Regions from separate parts of the Mesorhizobium sp. M7A.F.Ca.CA.002.04.1.1 genome, predicted to be linked through region 1. Evidence: predicted binding sites of a transcription regulator. Region 1 holds the regulator's gene; each other region holds the start of a gene.
What was found. Region 1 encodes PhoB, which activates phosphate uptake and scavenging genes when phosphate is short. Its sites were predicted from a motif close to TGTCATNNANCTGTCAT; they were not measured.

Region 1 (6,969 bases):
TATGTGGGCGAACGAGGCCGAACGCGCCTTCGTCGAGCGTATGTCCGGCGCCATCATCATCCTGCTCGTCTTCCTCATGGCCATGAACATCACCGCGATCGTGCTTCGGCGTCGGTTCGAGCGGCGCTGGTAGAAAAAAGGCATTTTGGTATGAACATCATGACCGAACAGTCCCTTGAAAACGCAGTGGGCGACAAGATGAAGTCGAACGAAGTGATAAAAATGCGCGGCGACAAGGTCGGCGTGTTCTACGGCGAGAAGCAGGCGCTGTTCGACGTCGATCTCGACGTCCGCCTGAACCAGGTGACGGCGCTGATCGGCCCCTCCGGCTGCGGCAAGTCCACCTTCCTGCGCTGCCTCAACCGCATGAACGACACCATCGATTCAGCACGGGTAACCGGCAAGATCACGCTCGACGAAGAGGACATCTACGACAAGAACATCGATGTCGTCGAACTCAGGGCGCGCGTCGGCATGGTGTTCCAGAAACCCAATCCGTTCCCAAAGTCGATCTACGAGAACGTCGCCTATGGTCCGCGCATCCACGGATTGGCCAAGCGCAAGGCCGACATGGATCAGATCGTCGAGTCCAGCCTGAAGAAGGCGGCGATCTGGAACGAGGTCAAGGACCGTTTGCAGGAACCTGGCACGGGTCTTTCCGGTGGCCAGCAGCAGCGCCTGTGCATTGCACGCGCCATCGCCGTGTCGCCCGAGGTGATCCTGATGGACGAACCGTGTTCGGCGCTCGACCCGATCGCCACCGCTCGCGTCGAGGAACTGATCGACGAACTGCGTCAGAACTATACGATCGTCATCGTCACCCATTCGATGCAGCAGGCAGCGCGCGTGTCGCAGCGCACCGCGATGTTCCATCTTGGCTATCTGGTCGAGGAGGGCGCCACCGACAAGATGTTCACCACCCCCGACGACAAACGCACCCAGGACTACATCACCGGCCGGTTCGGCTGATCTCTGGCATATGAGGGACGAAGATCATGGGTGAACATACCGTTGCATCTTTCGATGAGGATCTGGAGCAGATCAGCCAGCTGATCCGCGACATGGGCGATCTCGCCCGCTCGATGGTCGGTGGCTCGACCAGGGCTTTGCTCAATTCGGACAATGCGCTGGCGCAGCGGGTGGTTTCCGACGACGCCATCATGGATGCACGCCAGCGCGAGCTGGACGATCGTGCCATCACGCTGATCGCCAAGCGCCAGCCAATGGCCAACGATCTGCGTGCGGTGGTCGGTTCGATCCGCATGGCCGGCGACCTCGAGCGCATCGGCGACCTTGCCAAGAACATCGCCAAGCGCGTCGGCACTGTCGGGCTGAGCGTCACGCCGCACGACCTTTCGCATTCGATCGACGCAATGGCGCAGCTGGTGCTGATCCAGGTGCAGGGGGTCGTCGACGAGTATGCCGCCGCTGACGCGGCAGCGCTTGCCACGCTCAGAAACAATGATGAACGCATCGACGTCAAATACACATCGGTGTTCCGCGAACTTCTGACCTACATGATGGAAGATCCGCGCAACATCACGGCGTGCACGCACCTGTTGTTTTGCGCCAAGAACCTCGAGCGGATCGGCGACCACGTGACCAACATCGCCGAAAATGCCTATTATGTTTTGACCGGCACGCAGTTGCCAGCCAACCGTCCGAAGCAGGACGAGACGGCAATGTCCGCGCCAGCGGCATGACAGGGGTGACCAGCCGATGATCGCGCCACGCATCATGGTGGTGGAGGATGAGGAGCCGCTAGGCGTGCTGCTCCGCTACAATCTCGAATCCGAAGGTTACCAGGTCGAGGTGGTGACGCGCGGCGACGAGGCCGAAATCCGGCTGCAGGAGAACGTTCCAGACCTTCTGGTGCTCGACTGGATGGTGCCTGCGGTTTCCGGTATCGAACTCTGCCGCCGGCTAAGGATGCGTCCCGAGACCGAGCGGCTGCCGATCATCATGCTGACCGCGCGAGGCGAGGAAAGCGACCGCGTGCGCGGCCTCTCGACCGGTGCCGACGACTATCTGGTCAAGCCTTTCTCGACGCCGGAGTTCATGGCCAGGGTCAAGGCGCTGCTGCGCCGGGCCAAGCCGGAAGTGCTGTCCAGCGTGCTCAAGGTCGGCGATATCGTGCTCGATCGCGAATCGCACCGTGTCTATCGCAAGAAGAGCGAAATCCGGCTCGGGCCGACGGAATTCCGCCTGCTTGAATTCATGATGCGCCATCCAGGCCGCGTGTTCTCGCGCAGCCAACTGCTCGACAATGTCTGGGGCGAGACGATCTACATCGACGAACGCACGGTCGATGTGCATGTCGGCCGGCTGCGCAAGGCGGTCAACAACGGCCGTATGCCCGATGTCATCCGCACCATCCGTGGGGCGGGTTACGCCATTCGCGAGGACTGAACTCCCTCGTTTGAACTCACGCCACGTTCTTGCCGCCGAGACCGGATCTCGCCTGCACGCCCGGCGCAAAAATCTCCTGATCGACGAAGATTAGCGCCCGCATGGCGCAGCCTTCGCGGATCAGCGGCAGTTCGTTCGGCTCGGTGTCGAAGGAAATCGACTTGGAATGCTGGCCGCCGGCGGTCTGGGCAATCGCTTGCCGCAATGCCGGCTCGATCAGGTCGAAGGCGGCGGCGCTGACGCCGACCATGGCGACCGGCGCCGGATCGATCAGCGCGAACAGGCTGCCGAGGCCGTAGCCGAGCGCTTCGCCGGCCTTGCGATAGGCTTCCCGTTCGGGTCCGTCCCTTTCGCGGGCGGCGGCAGCCAGGGCGCGCATGTCGGCATCGCTGACATCGGCGACGGGTTCTGCATCCTCGCCCATCTGCCGCGCGTTGCGCCAGATGGCATAATTGCCGGCATAGGCTTCGACGCAGCCGCGCCGTCCGCAGCGACACAGCGCCCCGTTCGGCCGATGAATCATGTGGCCGAATTCGCCGCCCGAGGAATGGGTGCCGGTGAACAATTCGCCCTTCAGCACCAGCCCCATGCCGATGCCGTGCGACAAAAGGATAGCGATGAAATCGTCGCGGTAACGATCGGGGTCGCGCCAGCGCAGCGCCACCGCCATCATGTTGCAATCGTTCTCCATAATGGCTGGGATGCCGAACTCGTCTTCGAATATGTCGGCGAAGGCGATGTCGGTGTGCGGCGTGATCGGCGACCACAGCATGGCGCGGGCACGGGTGTCGGTGATGCCCTGGACGGCCAGCGCGATACGGGCGATGCTGCGCACGTCCAGGTCGGGATCTTCCAGGCGGCGCCGCACGATTGCCGTGCACTCACCGATCAGCGAGTCGCGCGACATCGTCAGCGTGTCGAGCCGGCGCTGTTCCTCGGATATTACCTGGCCGGCATAGTCGATGACGGCGACCGAGAGGAAGTTCAGCGACAGCACCACGGTCATTACCGCGGCCGCTTCCGGATTGAGGCTGAGGCCGACCTGCGGACGGCCGCGTTTGAGCGAGCCGGCCTCGCTCGGCTTGCTTTCGGTCAGGATACCTTCGACGATCAGGTCGGATGAGATCGCCGAGATCGTCGAATGGCTGAGGCTTGTGGTTGCGGCGATCTCGGTGCGCGACGGCTGTCCGGCGCGGCGCACCGCCGCGATCACCATCGCGCGGTTGCGGCGGCGCAAATCGTCGTGGCGGATTCCGACCGACATGCTCTTTCATATCCTCCCGGTCGCCGCGGTTCTTCCTGCCCTGGAACGCTGTCGGTGACGCGGTCAAATACTGGCAGAAGCCGCGCGCCGTGTCATTTATTTATTCCGAGGCCCGAAAAAAATTCGAAACGACATCAAAATCCATCAGAATCGATGTTGACAGCGTTCGGGCGTTGGCCCAGTATTTTTTCGAGGCTCGAAAAAATAGGGCCTTTGTGCCGGCCTTCGGGCCAGTTTGGTCGCGCCATACGCGGCGCAGGGAGGATAATATGAAAAGATTCACAGCCGCCATCCTGGCGGGTGCCGCCATGTCGCTGACGCTCGCGTCTGTCGCGCAGGCGAAGGACAAAGTCGTCGGCGTTTCGTGGTCCAACTTCCAGGAGGAACGCTGGAAGACCGACGAGGCCGCCATGAAGACGGCGATCGAGGCCGCCGGCGACAAGTACATCTCCGCCGATGCGCAGTCCAATCCCGGCAAGCAGCTTACGGACGTCGAAAGCCTGATCTCGCAGGGCGCCAATTCCCTGATCATCCTGGCGCAGGATGCTTCGGCCATCGGCCCGGCCGTGCAGAAAGCCCTGGACGAAGGCATTCCGGTCGTCGGCTATGACCGGTTGATCGAGAACAAGGATGTTTTCTATCTGACCTTCGACAACAAGGAAGTCGGCCGCATGCAGGCCCGCGAAGTGTTCAAGGTCAAGCCGGAAGGCAACTACGTCTTCATCAAGGGCTCCGGTGCCGATCCCAATGCCGACTTCCTGTTCTCGGGCTCGATGGAAGTGCTCAAGGAAGCCATTGACAGCGGCAAGATCAAGAATGTCGGCGAAGCCTACACGGATGGCTGGCTGCCCGCCAACGCCCAGAAGAACATGGAACAGTTCCTGACCGCCAACGACAACAAGGTCGACGCGGTGGTCGCGGCCAATGACGGCACTGCCGGTGGCGTCGTCGCGGCGCTGACGGCTCAAGGCTTGGCCGGCACCGTGCCGGTCTCGGGGCAGGACGGCGACCACGCCGCGCTGAACCGCATCGCCCTGGGCACGCAAACCGTGTCGGTGTGGAAGGACGCGCGCGAGCTCGGCAAGAATGCCGCCGAGATCGCCTCGCAACTGGCCGACGGCAAGAAGACGAGCGACATCGCCGGCGCCAAGGACTTCACGACGCCGGGCGGCAACACCGTCAAGTCGCTGTTCCTGACTCCGGTTGCCATCACCAAGGACAATCTCAACGTCGTCATCGACGCTGGCTGGATCAAGAAGGACGAAGTCTGCGCGGGTGTCGCTGCCGGCACCGTCGCGGCCTGTAACTGATCCGGACCACTTCGAAATATCTGAACGCCGCGGCCCAAAAGCCGCGGCGTTTTCTCAAAGAATTGTGTTTCCGCATCATGCGGATAGCTTCTAGGCTGGGCTCCGGCATGCGCGTCAGACGGCCAGCCGGTGGGAGGAAATCATGACCGACACGACGTCCAACCCGCAGGCCGATACGGCGCGCGCGTCGGAACTCGGCGCCGTCGCCCGGTTCCTGAAGGCGACCGAGATCGACACCCGGATGCTCGGCATGATCGGCGCGCTGCTGGTCATCTGGATTGGGCTGCATGTCATTTCCAGCCTGCGCCTCGGCGTCAACCCGCTCGATTTCGACAGCCGCACCTTTCTCACGCCGCGCAATCTGTGGAACCTGTCGGTGCAGACATCCGCGGTCGCCATCATGGCCTGCGGCATGGTGCTGGTCATCGTCATGCGCAACATCGACCTGTCGGTCGGTTCCGCCGAGGGCCTGATCGGCATGGTGATGGGATTTGCCCAGGTGCATTTCCTGGTGCGTTTTGTCGGGCTCGAACTCGGCAATCCGTGGATCTGGGCCCTGGCGCTGGTCATCGGCCTGGCGCTCGGCCTGTTGATCGGCGCCTTTCAAGGCTTCGTCATCGCCTATCTCGAAGTGCCCGCCTTTATCGTGACGCTGGGCGGCCTGCTGGTCTGGCGCGGTGCTGCCTGGTGGGTCACATCAGGCCAGACCGTGGCGCCGCTTAACGCCACCTTTCAGCTGATGGGCGGCGGGCCGGCGGGATCGATCGGCGCAACCTGGAGCTGGGTTGTCGGGATCGTCGCCTGCCTCGCCGTGGTGTTTGGGCTGTTCAACGGGCGGGTGCAGCGCAAGCGTTTCCGTTTTCCGCTACGTCCGATCTGGGCCGAGGCGCTGCTCGGTGTCGTCACCTGCGGCGCCATCATGGGTGCGGTCTGGCTCGCCAACTCCTACCCCTGGCCGATCGGCATCGTGAACAGATATGCGGCCGCCAACAACATCACCGTTCCCGAAGGCGGCCTGTTCATCGCCCACGGTATCGCCATACCGGTGCTGATGGCGGTCGCCGTCGGGCTGGTCATGACCTTCATCACCAACCGCACCCGTTTCGGCCGCTATGTCTTCGCCATCGGCGGCAATCCCGAGGCGGCCAATCTCGCCGGCATCAACACGCGCTGGATCACCATGAAGGTGTTCATGATCATGGGCGTGCTGGCCACGATTGCCGCGGCGATCTCCTCGGCCCGGCAGAATTCGGCCACCAACGTGCTTGGAACGCTCGACGAGCTGCTCGTCATTGCAGCCGCCGTGATCGGTGGCACGTCGCTAGCCGGCGGGTCGGGAACGATCATCGGCGCCATGCTCGGCGCCCTGCTGATGCAATCGCTGCAGTCCGGCATGGTGCTGCTTGGTGTCGACTCGCCGCTGCAGAGCATCGTCGTCGGCGCCGTACTGGTGATCGCCGTGTGGCTCGACACCGTCTATCGCAAGCGCGTCTAGGAGGGCATGCCATGACTGACAAGACTGCTCCTGCAGCCACCGCGCTGATCGACATGAGGAACATCTCGATCGCGTTTGGCGGCATCCGCGCCGTCGACGACGCCTCGATCGATCTTTTCCCCGGCGAGGTCGTGGCGCTGCTCGGCCATAATGGCGCCGGCAAGTCGACATTGATCAAGATCCTGTCCGGCGCCTACAAGCGCGATTCGGGCCAGATCTTCGTCAACGGCGAGGAGGCATCGATCTCCAACCCGCGCGACGCCAAGAAATACGGCATCGAGACGATCTACCAGACGCTGGCGTTGGCCGACAATGTCGACGCCGCCGCCAATCTGTTCCTCGGCCGCGAGTTGATGACCGCCTGGGGCACGCTCGACGACGTTGCCATGGAGGCCGAGGCGCGCAAGGTGATGGGTCGGCTCAATCCCCGGTTCCAGCGTTTCAAGGAGCCGGTGATCAAGCTGTCGGGCGGCCAGCGGCAATCGGTGGCG
Region 2 (6,969 bases), on a different contig from region 1:
CCAATCGTGTCGGTGTCGCCGGGCGTCGCAGCACAAAGTTCAGCCACCGTCTGCAGCGCCTCGATGTCGGTGATCAGTTTCTCGAAGGAGACACTGAGGCCGCCCTCCAGCCAGCCGGCAGCATGGATGCACATCGTCGCCCCGGCCAGCACCGAGCCCCACAGCGCGAACTGCGTCTCGTGCGCGGCCTGTGCGTCGGAGATGTTGGCCGCACTGCCGCCGCCGGACCGCCAAGGCAGCCCGGTGAAGCGCGCCAGTTGGCCGGCGCCCAGCGTCGCCTTGACGTGCTCGGGCGTGCCGAAGGCGGGCGCGCCGGATTTCATGTCGACATTGGAGGAGAACGAGCCGTAGACGACCGGCGCACCCGGCCTCACGATCTGCGCCAGCGTCAGCCCGGCCAGCGCTTCGGCATGCTGCAGCGTCAGCGCGCCGGCGACCGTTATCGGCGCCATGGCGCCCGCCAGGCAGAACGGCGTGATGACGGAGACCTGCCCCGCGCGAGCGAAATCGATGATGCCTTGCGCCATCGGAATGTCGAGCTGACGCGGCGAGTTGGTGTTGATGACGGTGTAGCAATGCGCGCTTGCCAGAAACTCCTCTTCCGACAAGCCGCGCGCCAGCCGCAGCATCTCGAACCCGTCCTCGACTTGCGGCGTTCCGCGCGCGAAGACGAACGGGAGCTTGTCCGACAGCGTCAACTGCGCGCGGTTGACGGCATAGTGCCGAAAGCGGTTGTCGACATCCTGCGGTTCGATGCAGGGCCCCAGCATATGCAGCACATCGAAATGCTGCACCAGCCGCATCAGATCCTCGAAATCCGCCAGTGTTCCCGGCCGCCGGCCGCGCTCGAGATCGGTGACGTTCGGCGCCCCGCACCCGGCCAGGAAGGTCATCGAGCCGAGCTCCAGCGTCAGATCGCGGGCGCGCGAACCGGCGTAAGCGTGGATCGACTTCGGCGCCGAGGCGAGTGCCGCCGTCACCATGTCACGGCCGATGCGCACCATGTCGGTGTCTGGATCGACCAGGGCGCCGGCATTGGCAAAATGCTCACGCGCTTGCGGCAGCAGCACCTTGATGCCGAGCTCTTCCAGCACCCGCAGCGCCGTGTCGTGGATCGAAGCCGCCTGGTCGTCCGAAAAGATCGGCTGCGGCAGGAACGGGTTCTTCAGCGAATGGTAATTGGGACGGCGGCTGCTTTCGCTACCGGCCTCGCCCGTGCGTCCACGCCGGCGCTCGCGCCTGCCGTCCCGTGCCGCGTCATCGACCATCGGAAATCCTCCTCATTGCCGCATTGCCTTGCCCAGGGGATCGTAGGGCGAGGCCGCGACGACACGCGCCGGCCGTTCCTCACCCACGACATGCACGGAGAGCGCGGTGCCCTCGCCCGCGAAATCGCGGTCGACCAGAGCCAGCGCCAGGCTCTTGCCGACCGTATAGCCATAGCCGCCCGAGGTGACGAAGCCGACGCGTCGGCCCTGATGCCAGACAGGCTCAAAACCGCTGGCATCGGCGTCGAGCGCATCGATTTCCAGCGTCACCAGGCATTGGCCGCTGCCGGCCTCCCGCTGTTTCAACGCTGCTTCGCGGCCGATGAAGTCGCTCTTGCCGAAAGCGATGAAGCGGTCGAGACCGGTCTGGCCCGGCGTATAGCCTTGCGTGAATTCACGCGACCAGATGCCAAAGCTCTTCTCCAGCCGCAGCGCATTGAGCGCATAGTAGCCGATTTCAGCAAGGCCCAGATCCTCGCCCGCAGCCAGCAGCGTGTCGCGCAACGTGGCGTGCATGGTCACGGGGCAACTGATTTCGAAGCCGAGTTCGCCCGCGATCGACAGCCGCGCCACACGTGCCTGCACCATACCGATGTCGAATGCGCCACAGGCCATGAACGGCAATGCTGCGCCGGAAACATCCTGATGCGTCGTGCGCTCCAGAATCTCCCGCGCATTCGGCCCCGTGAGCAGGAAGCCGCTCATCGTGTCGGAGAGGTCGGCGATGGTGACGCCCTCCGCCGCATGGCTCTCGAACCAGCGCATATGGAATTCCCGGAGATAGTAGGAGCCCATCAGCCAATAAGAGCCGCCGCCCCAGTTGAAGACGGTGAGGTCGCCCTTCAGCCGTCCGTCATGGCCGAGCATCGGCGCCAGGCCGGCCCGCCCCGCCTTCGGCAATCGGCAGGCGAGCAGCCGGTCGAGCCACGCCTCCGCACCCAGCCCCGACACCGCATAGCGCGCATAGGCCGAGATATCGACGAGGCCGGCGGCGCGCCGCACCTGCAGCGCCTCCTCGCCGACGATGTCGAAGGCGTTGGAGCGCCGCAGCGTCGTGCTCTCGGCAAATCCCATCGGCGCGAAATAGGCCGGGATTTCCAGCCCCCAGGAAGCCGTCCATTCGCATCCCGCCGCGCTCATGCCGTCATAGGCGCCGGGGCGTTTCAGCGGCCGGCCGGCGGGCAGCCGTTCATTGGGAAAGGTCATGACGAACCGGCGCGAATAGAACTGGCGCGTCGTCTGCCTGAGATATTCGCGGTTGGCGGCGAAGGCACCGTAGCGAGCGATATCCATGCCGAAGATGTCGGCCTGCGGTTCGCCGAAAATCATCCATTCGGCCAGCGACTTGCCGACGCCGCCGCCCTGGCTGAAACCGGCCATGACGCCGCAGGCGACCCAGTAGTTCTTCAGGCCGCGCACCGGCCCGACAATCGGATTGCCGTCCGGCGTGAAGGTGAAGGCGCCGTTGACCCATTTGCGGATACCGGCCGTCGCCAGGCAAGGGAAGCGCTCATGCGCCTTGGCGAGTTCCGGGCTGATGCGGTCGATGTCTTCCGGGATCAGCTCTATGCCGTAATCCCACGGCGCTCCGTCCATGTTCCAGTGCTTTGGGTTCTGCTCATAGACGCCAAGCAGCACACCCTTGCGCTCCTGCCGCAGGTATGAAAAGCCGTCGAGATCGACGGCGATGCCGATTTCCCTGTCAAGTGCTGCGATCTCCGGAATGTCATCGGTGATGAAATAGTGGTGCTCCATCGGCGTCACCGGCAGGTCGACGCCGGCCATGCGGCCGAGCTGCTTCGCCCACAGCCCGCCGGCATTGACGACATGCTCGGCGATGATGGTGCCCTGCTCGGTGATGACGTCCCAGCGCCCGTCGGCACGTGCTTTCAGCTCGACGACCCGGTTGCGCAAGATGATGTCGGCGCCGCGCTTCTTCGCAGCACCCGCATAGGCATGCGTGGTACCGTACGGGTCGAGATGGCCTTCGTTGGAATCATGCAGGCCGCCAAGAACACCGTTGACGTCGACGATCGGGCAGATCGCCTTGATCTCGTCGGGCGTGACCAGGCGCGCGGTCTCGATGCCGACCGACTGGAACACGGCCCAGGCTGATTTCAGCCACTCCCAGCGCGCGGGATCGCTGGCGATGTTGACGCCGCCCGTCATGTGCAGGCCGATATCCCAGCCGGATTCGGCCTCGATCTCCCGGTAGAGATTGATGGTGTAGTCCTGCAGCGCCGCCACGTTGGGATCGGCGTTGAGCGCATGGAAGCCTGCCGCCGCGTGCCAGGTCGAACCGGCCGTCAGTTCTGCGCGCTCGATCAGCGCCACATCGCTCCAGCCGAACCGCGTCAGGTGATAGAGCACCGAGGCTCCGACCACGCCACCTCCGATGACGACTGCGCGGTAGTGCGACTTCAAGGCTTCCCCTCCACGGTTGGTCCGAAGACTGGAGTATATATCCACTGGACATAAGTGTCCAGTGCCGGCGCGCGCGCATCGTTTTTCGTCGACCGCCGGCATGCACTGCGCGCTGTCACGCAAGCATCATGTTCGCGCCGTAGACCGCGTTTCGGGGAGGCTTGCGCAACATCATCGATGTCGTACCTCTTTCAGTTTTTCGTCCCCCGGCCGCTCCGGCACATCCGTCACAAAGAGGATTATCCATGAAGCACCTGTATCGACCCGCGTCGCTTGGCGTCGCGCTGGCCTTGTTCACCGCCTTGGCGCCGGCGCTCGCCGACAGCACCGCGACCGTCGGCGGCCTCGTCAACAAGGGGCTGGTCGGCGTCGGCCGCATCCCGGCCGCTCAGCGCGACAAGTTCGGCGAGACCTTCGGCTCGGGTTCCGGCATGGCGATCGACGCATCAGGCTGGACGCATGACACCGCCGGCTACAGGGGTTCGCTCTGGCTGTTGCCGGACCGTGGCTACAATGTCGTCGGCACCACCAACTACCGGCCGCGCCTCAACACGATCGCCATCGAATTTGCTCCGGTCGCACCGGGCGCGGCACCTGCTGCCGGCCAGGAGCAGACGGGCGTCAAGGCAACGCTCGCCGACACCATGCTTCTCACCGACGACAAGGGGGCTGATGCCACAGGCCTCGACCCACTCAACGGCGTGCGCGCGGCAAGCGGCGACATGCCGATCCTGCCGCAAGCCGACAATGGCAAGCTGGCGCTCGACAACGAGGCGATCGTGCGGCTGCCCGATGGTTCGATGTTCATCTCCGACGAATACGGCCCGAACATCTATCGGTTTTCCGCCGACGGGCATCTGCTGTCGGCAACCCAGCCACCGGCCGCCTTCGTGCCGATGCGCCACGGCACGCCGAACTTCGCCTCGGACAATCCGGGACCCGGTGCCGCCGAGCCCGATCCGAAGGACCCCGAGACCGGCCGCCAGAACAACCAGGGCCTGGAGGGAATGGCGATGACGCCGGACGGCAAGTTCCTGATCGCGGTGCTGCAATCGGCGCCCCGGCAGGATGGCGGCGATTCGCCCGCGACGCGCCAGAACACGCGTGCGCTGGTCTATGACGCGTCCGACCTCGCCCACCTCAAACTGGCGCATGAGTATGTCGTGCCGTTGCCGGTGTTCAAGGATGCCAAGGGCAAGACCAAGATCGCCGCGCAGAGCGAGATCGTGGCGCTCTCCGACAAGACCTTCCTGATGCTGGCGCGCGACAGCGGCAACGGCCAGGGGCTGAAGGGCGACACCTCGCTGGTGCGCCAGATCTTCGTCGTCGACGTCTCGGCCGCGACCGACATCGCCGGCGGCGCCTTCGATGCCGCCGACAAGCCGCTGGCGCCCAAGGGCGTGCTCGACCCGTCGGTGATGCCGGCCAAGCTGACGCCGTTCATCGACATCAACGACAAGGGCGAACTCGGCCGCTTCGGCCTGCACAATGGCGCGCCGAACGACAAGAACAACCTGTCGGAGAAGTGGGAGGCGATGTCGGTGGTCAGCGTTCTCGATCCGAAGCTGCCCGACGACTACTTCCTGTTCGTCGCCAACGACAACGACTTCCTCGCCCAGGACGGTTTTCAGGTCGGCGCACCCTACAAGGCGGAAGACGGCGCCGATGTCGACACCATGTTCCTGGTCTATCAGGTCACGCTGCCGGGTCTCGCCGGGAAGTAACGGCCACTGCACGGGCGGGCGCGCTTGGCGCGTCCGCTGGGCTCGCGGCAGGCATGAACGGGGCAGCGGCCTTTCAGCCGCGCGTTCGCAAGGGTGCATCTCGGTCCCGCCTGCGATATCATCGTGGACTGGATCCAAATCACCATCCGCCGAGTTGCCCGCCATGGACGAAAAAATGCCCGCGCGCCGGCGCACCGGCGACCTGACCAGCGGCCCGATCCCGCGCACGCTTCTGCTGTTCGCCCTGCCGGTGCTCGGCTCCAACGTGCTGCAGTCGCTCAACGGCTCGATCAACGCCGTCTGGGTCGGCCGTTTTCTCGGCGAATCGGCGCTGACCGCCACCTCTAATGCCAACCTCGTCCTGTTCCTGATCCTCGGCACTGTGTTCGGCATCGGCATGGCGGCCACCATCCTGGTGGCCCAGTCGGTCGGTGCCCGCGACCTGCCCGAGGCGCGCCGCATTGTCGGCACCAGCGCGACGTTCTTCTTCCTCGTCTCGGTTGTCTTCGCGGTCTGCGGCTGGATCTGGGTTGACGCCATTCTCAACACGCTCGGCACACCGGCCGACGCCTTGCCGCTGGCGCGCTCCTATCTGCGCATCATCTTCGTCGCCGTGCCGATGATGAACCTTCTGTCCTTCGTCATGACCGTGCTGCGCGGTGCCGGCGATTCACGCACCCCCTTCTTCTTCATGGCGCTGGCCGTCGTCCTCGACATCGTGCTCAACCCATTGCTCATCGCCGGCATCGGACCGTTTCCCGAACTCGGCATCGCGGGCTCCGCCACGTCCACGCTGATCGGCCAGACGGTTAGCGTGATCGCCATCCTGATCGTGCTCTATGTGCGCAAGCATCCGCTGCGGCTGGCCGGCGCCAACCTCGCTCTGCTGCGGCCCGATCCCACCTTGCTGCGCATCGTCGTCTTCAAGGGCGTGCCGATGGGCCTGCAGATGATCGTCATTTCGGCGGCGGCACTGACGGTGATGGGCATCGTCAATTCCTACGGCTCACAGGTCGCCGCCGCCTACGGCATCGCCGCCCAGCTGTGGACCTACATCCAGATGCCGGCGCTCGCCATCGGCGCCGCGGTGTCCTCGATGGCGGCACAGAATGTCGGCGCCGGGCGCTGGGACCGGATCGGCCGCATCGCCGCCTCAGGCGTCGGCTTCAACCTCGTCCTGACCGGCGCACTGGTTGCCGTGCTGTCGGTTTTCGACCGTTCGGTGCTGAGCCTGTTCCTGAGCCGCGACAGCGCGGCGATCGACATCGCCGTCCACATCAACAATGTCGCCTCGTGGTCGTTCATCCTGTTCGGCATAACCATCGTGCTGTTTGCCACCGTACGAGCCACGGGTGCCGTGATGCCGCCGCTGATCATCCTGGTCATTTCGGTGCTGGTCGTGCGCACCGGCTTTGCCTATTTCATGCGTGGCGTGATCGGCGAGGAAGCGTTGTGGTGGAGCTTCCCGGCGGGTTCGATCAGCTCGCTTGTACTGGCGGCGGCCTACTATCGTTTCGGCCGCTGGCGCACCACGCACATGATCGAGGACAGGC
Region 3 (6,969 bases), on a different contig from region 1:
TTCGACGACATTGACGCCGCCGAAAAGGCGATCACGCCGGAGACGGCCGCGATCCTGATCGAGCCGGTGCAGGGCGAGGGCGGTATCCGCCCGGTGCCGACGCAGTCGCTGAAGCGGCTCAGGCAATTGTGCGAGCAGCACGGCCTGCTGTTGATCTACGACGAGGTCCAGTGCGGCATCGGCCGCACCGGCAAGCTGTTCGCACATGAATGGTCGGGTGTAACGCCCGACATCATGGCGATTGCCAAGGGTATCGGCGGCGGCTTCCCGATGGGCGCCTGCCTTGCCACGGATGAAGCGGCGGTCGGCATGACCGCCGGCGTGCATGGCACCACGTTCGGCGGCAACCCGCTTGCCATGGCGGTCGGCAACGCCGTGCTCGATGTCGTGCTGGAAGACGGCTTCCTCGAAGATGTCCAGCGCAAGGCGCTGCTGATGAAGCAGGGTCTGGCGTCGGTCGCCGACGAGTTTCCCGAAATCATCGAGGACATCAGGGGTGCCGGGCTGATGCTCGGCCTCAAATGCGCCATGCCCAACACCAAGGTGAACATGGCCTTGCGCGACCAGCACCTGTTGACGGTTCCGGCCGGCGACAACGTCATTCGCCTGTTGCCGCCGCTCACCGTCACCGACGCCGAGATCCATGACGCGCTCAACCGCATCCGCGCCGGCGCCAAGGGCCTGGCGGAGGCGATCGCTTCCGCCGCGGCGAAGTAATCCCGGAATCATTGCTGATGTCAGTTCGCCATTTCACCGATCTTTCCACCGTTTCCGAAGGCGACCTGCGCTTGATGCTGGACGACGCGGTGGTGCGAAAGGCGCGGCTCAAGGCCGGCGAGCGCACCAAACCGCTCGAAGGCAAGGTGCTGGCGATGATCTTCGACAAGCCGTCGACGCGCACGCGCGTCTCCTTCGACGTCGGCATGCGGCAGCTCGGCGGCGAGACCATCATGCTGACCGGCACCGAGATGCAGCTCGGCCGTTCCGAGACCATCGCCGACACCGCCAAGGTGCTGTCGCGCTATGTCGATGCGATCATGATCCGCACCACCTCGCATGAGCGGCTGCTGGAATTGACAGAGAACGCCACCGTGCCGGTGATCAACGGACTGACCGACGATACCCATCCCTGCCAGCTGATGGCCGATATCATGACCTTCGAGGAACATCGCGGTCCGGTAGCCGGCAAGACCATCGCCTGGACCGGCGACGGCAACAATGTGCTGCATTCCCTGCTCGAGGCCTCGGCCCGGTTCCGCTTCAACCTCAACGTCGCCGTTCCCGAAGGCAGCGAGCCGGCGCAGAAGCATATCGATTGGTCGCAGGCGCATGGCGGCAAGCTGCACTTCACCCGCTCGCCCGAGGAAGCCGTCGATCAGGCCGACTGCATCGTCACCGATTGCTGGGTGTCGATGGGCCAGGAGCATCGCGCCCGCGGCCACAATGTGTTCTCGCCCTACCAGGTCAATGCCAAGCTGATGGCGAGAGCCAAGCCGGACGCGCTGTTCATGCACTGCCTGCCGGCGCATCGCGGCGAGGAAGTGACAGACGAGGTTATCGACGGACCGCATTCGGTGGTCTTCGACGAGGCCGAGAACCGGCTCCATGCCCAGAAGGCCGTGCTTGCCTGGTGTCTAGGCGCTTGAAGTGTCTGGGCGCTTGATCCCTGGGAGCTTGATCTGCGGGCGTGTGATGCCTATTTGCGCCGCATCACGCAAATCAAGCGCGTTTCGACGCATGCGCCCCGGAGGGCGGCATGGCCGCGCCCTGGAGCTTTGTCATGTTGGAAACCTATCAAGTGACTGAACATCACCCCAAACTCGGCGAATTCGGCTATGCCGGCGACGATCACGTCGTGCCGTTCGAGGTCGGCCCTCTCGACGTGCGCGGCCGCACGGTCCAACTCGGGCCGATGCTGGACGCCATCCTCAGCCGCCACGATTATCCCGAGCCGGTCGCCCGCCTGCTGGCGGAGGCCTGTGTGCTGACCGTGCTGCTCGGCACTTCGCTGAAGTTCGAGGGCAAGTTCATCCTGCAGACCCGCACCGACGGACCCGTCGACATGCTGGTTGCGGATTTTTCCACGCCCTCGGCGCTGCGCGCCTATGCGCGTTTCGATGCCGACCGGCTGGAAGCGCTGGTCGCGGCGGGCGAAACCTCCCAACAGACGCTGCTCGGCAGTGGCGTGCTGGCGCTGACCATCGACCAGGGCGCCCATACGCAGCGCTATCAGGGTATCGTCCAGCTCGATGGCGAGACCCTGGAAGACGCGGCACGCACCTATTTCCGTCAGTCGGAGCAGATCCCGACGGATATCAGGCTGTCGGTGGCCAAGCTTTTGACGCCCGGTCCCGGCGGCGCCCGCGAGCAATGGCGCGCCGGCGGTATCCTGGCGCAGTTCCTGCCGCAGTCGCCCGAGCGCATGCGCGTCCCGGACCTGCCGGGCGGCGATGGCGATCCGCGTGAGGAGATCCACGATCCGGTCGACAATTCCTGGCAGGAGTTGCTGGCTCTGCTCGGCACCATCGAGCCGACCGAACTGATCGACCCGACGATCGGCGCCGAGCGGCTGCTCTACAGGCTGTTCCACGAGCATGGCGTGCGCGTCTTCGGCGGCGTTCCGGTCGCCGACCAGTGCTCGTGCTCCAGGGACAAGATCCGCGGCATCCTCGAGGGTTTTTCCGCCCAGGAGATCAAGGACAGCACCGAAGACGGCGGCATCCACGTCGCCTGCGAATTCTGTTCGAAGCAATATGATTTCGACCCGGCGGAATTTGCGGCCCAGTAGAGTAGAAACCACGCCTCACCGGTCGCTCCGCGGCCGGTGAGGCGAAATCAATTCACCGTCCGCCGCGTCCCCGGCAAGTCCAGCGAAAACGCCGGAATGGCGATGTCGAACGTCTCGCCCCGCTTGTTGCGCATCGTGTAATGCCCGACCATGATGCCGGACGGTGTCGAGAGCGGGCAACCGGACGTGTACTGGTAGCTGTCGCCGGGATTGAGTTCGGGCTGGTCGCCGACCACGCCGGGGCCGCGCACTTCCTCGACCCGGCCGGTGCCGTCGGTGATGTGCCAATAGCGCGACAGAAGCTGCACGAAATCGTCCGACTGATTGTCGATCGTTATCTGATAGCCCCAGACATAGCGGTTCTCCGAGGGATCCGAACGGTCCTCCAGATAGAACGGCCTGACCTGCACTTCGATGTTGCGCGTGACGGCGCTATACATAAGCGGCTCCAAAAAACGGTTCCAGCGGAACTTTCGGCGCTCCGTGCGGTTAGGTCAACCGATCGAAGCCTCCTCTGGCCGGCCTCGCGGGCAGGTGCCGACAAAGAATGTCATTTAAGTGACATATGACAATGATGGTGTGCGCGGACTGGTGACGCGCGACTCGGGCGCTCTGCTGAACTGTTGAAACCGGTCATCTTGCGGACCGGTTTTCCTGGAGTGACCGGATCTCGATGCAACTCACTCTCATAGCCGCCACGCTTTCAACCGTCCTCATCCTCTCGAATCTCGCCAGCATCGTGCTCGCCGTGTCGCGTCTGAGACGGCGTCGCACCATTGCGCCGCCGGCCGGCAAGCCGCGGCCGGTGTCGATCGTCGTGCCGTCGCGCGGCGTCGAGCCGTTCACGCAGGAGACGCTGGAGCGCGCCTTCTCGCTCGACTGGCCGCGCTATGAGCTGATTTTCTGCGTCGCCCATGCCGACGATCCGGTGATCAAATTGATAAACAGGACGATCGTCCGGTTTCCGAAAGTGCCGGCCTGGCTGCTTGTCGGCGATGACCGCATCAGCGCCAATCCGAAACTCAACAATTGCGTCAAGGGCTGGGAAGCGGCGCGGCACGACTGGGTCGTCCTGGCCGATTCCAACGTGCTGATGCCGAGGGACTACATCCAGCACCTGATGGCTGCCTGGCGGCCCGGCACCGGCCTTGTCTGCTCGACGCCGATCGGCTCGCGGCCGGCCGGCTTCTGGGCCGAGGTCGAATGCGCTTTCCTCAACACGCTGCAGGCGCGCTGGCAATATGCCGGTGAGGCGCTCGGCCTCGGCTTTGCCCAGGGCAAGAGCATGCTCTGGAACAAGCCGATGCTCGATGCCAATGGCGGCATCCGCGTGCTGGCCGCCGAGATCGCCGAGGATGCCGCTGCGACCAAGCTGGTGAACAGTCTCGGCCTGCGCGTCAATCTCGTCGCCGCCCCCTTCGAGCAGCCGCTTGGCCGGCGCTCGTTTGACGAGATCTGGTCGCGTCAGGCCCGTTGGGCGCGCCTGCGCCGCGTCACTTTCCCGCTGTTCTTCGCACCCGAAATCCTGACGGGCGCCGTGGTGCCGCTGGTGCTTGCGCTGATTGCAGCGGCAAGCGCCGGCTTCAGCCTCTGGGCAACCGCCCTTGCCGTGCTGGCGGCCTTCTATCTTCCGGAGTGCGCCCTGGCCTGGTCCAAGGGCTGGTACCTGTCGCCACGCATGGTCGCCGCGATCATGGCGCGCGACCTGATCCTGCCGGCGATGTGGGGGCGCGGTTGGCTCGGCGGCGCCGTCGACTGGCGCGGCAATGCGATGACCATCGGCACCAAGACGGCCGAGCTGGAAGAGACGCCGTCCGGCGCCTGAAGGCCTCCTACCTGGCCTTCAGCGCCTGCGCGATGTCCTCGAGCAGATCGTCGGCATCCTCCAGGCCAACCGACAGCCTGAGCGTGCCCGGCCCGATGCCGAGCTCGGCGCGCGCCTCGTCGCTGAGATTTTTGTGCGTCGTCGTCGCCGGGTGGGTGATCAGGCTCTTGGCGTCACCGAGATTGTTGGAGATCAGGACGATGTCGAGCGCGTTCTGCACGGCGAAGGCCGCCTGCTTGCCGCCCTTGACGTCCAGGCAGATCAGCGTCGAGCCGCCCGACATCTGCTTCTTGACGATGTCGGCCTGCGGATGGTCGGCGCGGCCGGGATAGATGACGCGCGCGATTTCCGGCCGTTCGGCCAGAAAATCCGCGATCCGGCCGGCACTTTCCGTCTGCTGGCGTACGCGCAGCGGCAGCGTTTCCAGGCCCTTCAGCAGCGTCCAGGCGTTGAAAGGCGAAAGGCTTGGGCCGGTATGGCGGAAATAGTCGTGCAGGTTCTCGTCGATCCACTTCTTGTCCGACAGGATGACGCCGCCGAGACAGCGCCCCTGGCCGTCTATGTGCTTGGTCGCCGAATAGACGACGATATGGGCGCCGAGCTGCAAGGGCTTCTGCTGCAGGGGCGTGGCGAAGACATTGTCGACGATCAGCCTGGCGCCGATCGAATTGGCAAGCGAAGCGACAGCGGCGATATCGACCACTTCCAGCGTCGGATTGGTCGGGCTTTCCAGGAAGAACAGCTTGGTGTTCGGCTTGATCGCCTTTTCCCAGTTGGCGATGTCGGTGCCGTCGACCAGCGTCGCCTCGATGCCGTATCTCGGCGCCAGCGTCTCGACCACCCAGCGGCAGGAGCCGAACAGCGCACGCGCCGCCACGATATGGTCGCCGGCCTTGGCGCTGCACAGAAGGGCGGCCGTCACCGCGGCCATGCCCGACGCGGTGGCGCGCGCGTCTTCCGCACCTTCCAGCGCGCACATGCGCTTCTCGAACATGTCGACGGTCGGATTGGCGTAGCGCGAATAGATGAAACCCGGCTCTTCGCCCTTGAAACGGGCTTCGGCGGCTTGCGCCGTTTCGTAGACATAGCCTTGGGTGAGATAGATCGCTTCTGACGTTTCGCCGAAACCGGAACGCAGCGTTCCGCTGTGCACGAGTGCCGTCTGAGGCTTCCAGTTGCGCTTCTTGGTGCTCATCGCTTTTCTTCCAGACACAAAAAAACCGGCCGCGAAAGTCGCAACCGGTCCATACGGCCTTGCGGCCCGACGGTCCTTTAGCGACTTGTTTAACGTGGCTGCAAGCCGACCGGCCAAATCACCACGGGATAACGACCCTTTAGACCCGCACCGCGCTTGCGTCAATTGCCGGCTTCATTAAGAGGTTTGTACCAAGCAGGAGTGGAGCCTTGCGGCAGACAGGCATTCTTCCCGACCAGGACATATCGGCGCTGCTCCAGTCCGGCGCGCTGAAGTCGGCGCGTGCGCTCGACACCGACCAGATCCAGCCGGCCAGCCTCGATCTCAGGCTCGGCGACAAGGCCTGGCGGGTGCGCGCCTCCTTCCTGCCCGGCCCCAATCACAAGGTCTCGGAAAAGCTCGACCGGCTGCAGCTGCACGAGATCAATCTGGCCGAGGGCGCGGTGCTGGAGACCGGCTGCGTCTACATCGTGCCCCTGCTTGAAAGCCTGGCGCTGCCGGCGGACATTTCAGCCTCGGCCAATCCGAAGAGTTCGACCGGACGGCTCGACATCTTCACCCGCGTCATGACCGATCGCGGCCACGAGTTCGACAAGATCGCGGCCGGCTATCATGGCCCGCTCTTTCTGGAAGTCAGCCCGCGCACCTTCCCGATCGTCGTCCGCACCGGGTCGCGCCTGTCGCAGATCCGTTTCCGCACCGGCAATGCGCTGCTCTCCGAAGCCGAGTTGCACGACCTGCATCGCACGCAGATGCTTGTCGCCACCGAGCCGCCGAACATTTCCGGCGGCGGCATCGCGCTGTCGATCGACCTCAACGGCGATCAAAGCGGCTTGGTCGGCTATCGCGGCAAGCATCACACCGGCCTCGTCGATGTCGACAAGCGCGCGGCCCAGGAAGTCGTCGACTTCTGGGAACCGATCCACAAGAGCGGCGCCGGCGAACTGGTGCTCGACCCCGATGAATTCTACATCCTCGTCAGCCAGGAGGCGGTGCATGTGCCGCCGCTCTACGCCGCCGAGATGACGCCCTTCGATCCGCTGGTCGGCGAATTCCGCGTCCATTATGCCGGCTTCTTCGATCCGGGCTTCGGCCATTCCGCATCCGGCGGCACCGGCAGCCGGGCGGTGCTGGAAGTGCGCAGCCATGAAGTGCCGTTCA

Region 2: ENZ75_RS13500 (esterase-like activity of phytase family protein) is a predicted target of PhoB. The motif match lies at 3,806-3,822, and genes of this name have one in related genera.
Region 3: ENZ75_RS07250 (ceramide glucosyltransferase) is a predicted target of PhoB. The motif match lies at 3,337-3,353, and genes of this name have one in related genera.

The regions. Positions count from the first base shown of each region.
Region 1 covers NZ_RZPL01000170.1:307-7,275, forward strand. Annotated here, with positions in the region: partial or broken gene ENZ75_RS11645 (ABC transporter permease subunit) at 1-133, shown strand, start outside; gene pstB (phosphate ABC transporter ATP-binding protein PstB) at 151-969, shown strand; gene phoU (phosphate signaling complex protein PhoU) at 996-1,703, shown strand; gene phoB (phosphate regulon transcriptional regulator PhoB) at 1,720-2,409, shown strand; gene ENZ75_RS11665 (ROK family protein) at 2,426-3,673, opposite strand; gene xylF (D-xylose ABC transporter substrate-binding protein) at 3,943-4,983, shown strand; gene ENZ75_RS11675 (sugar ABC transporter permease) at 5,126-6,478, shown strand; gene ENZ75_RS11680 (ATP-binding cassette domain-containing protein) at 6,490-6,969, shown strand, end outside.
Region 2 covers NZ_RZPL01000211.1:710-7,678, reverse strand. Annotated here, with positions in the region: partial or broken gene ENZ75_RS13510 (trimethylamine methyltransferase family protein) at 1-1,268, opposite strand, end outside; gene ENZ75_RS13505 (FAD-dependent oxidoreductase) at 1,281-3,692, opposite strand; gene ENZ75_RS13500 (esterase-like activity of phytase family protein) at 3,938-5,416, shown strand; gene ENZ75_RS13495 (MATE family efflux transporter) at 5,592-6,969, shown strand, end outside.
Region 3 covers NZ_RZPL01000089.1:4,665-11,633, forward strand. Annotated here, with positions in the region: gene ENZ75_RS07230 (aspartate aminotransferase family protein) at 1-717, shown strand, start outside; gene argF (ornithine carbamoyltransferase) at 735-1,646, shown strand; gene ENZ75_RS07240 (Hsp33 family molecular chaperone) at 1,757-2,788, shown strand; gene apaG (Co2+/Mg2+ efflux protein ApaG) at 2,836-3,228, opposite strand; gene ENZ75_RS07250 (ceramide glucosyltransferase) at 3,462-4,613, shown strand; gene ENZ75_RS07255 (O-succinylhomoserine sulfhydrylase) at 4,621-5,808, opposite strand; SAM riboswitch at 5,866-5,943, opposite strand; partial or broken gene ENZ75_RS07260 (2'-deoxycytidine 5'-triphosphate deaminase) at 6,018-6,969, shown strand, end outside.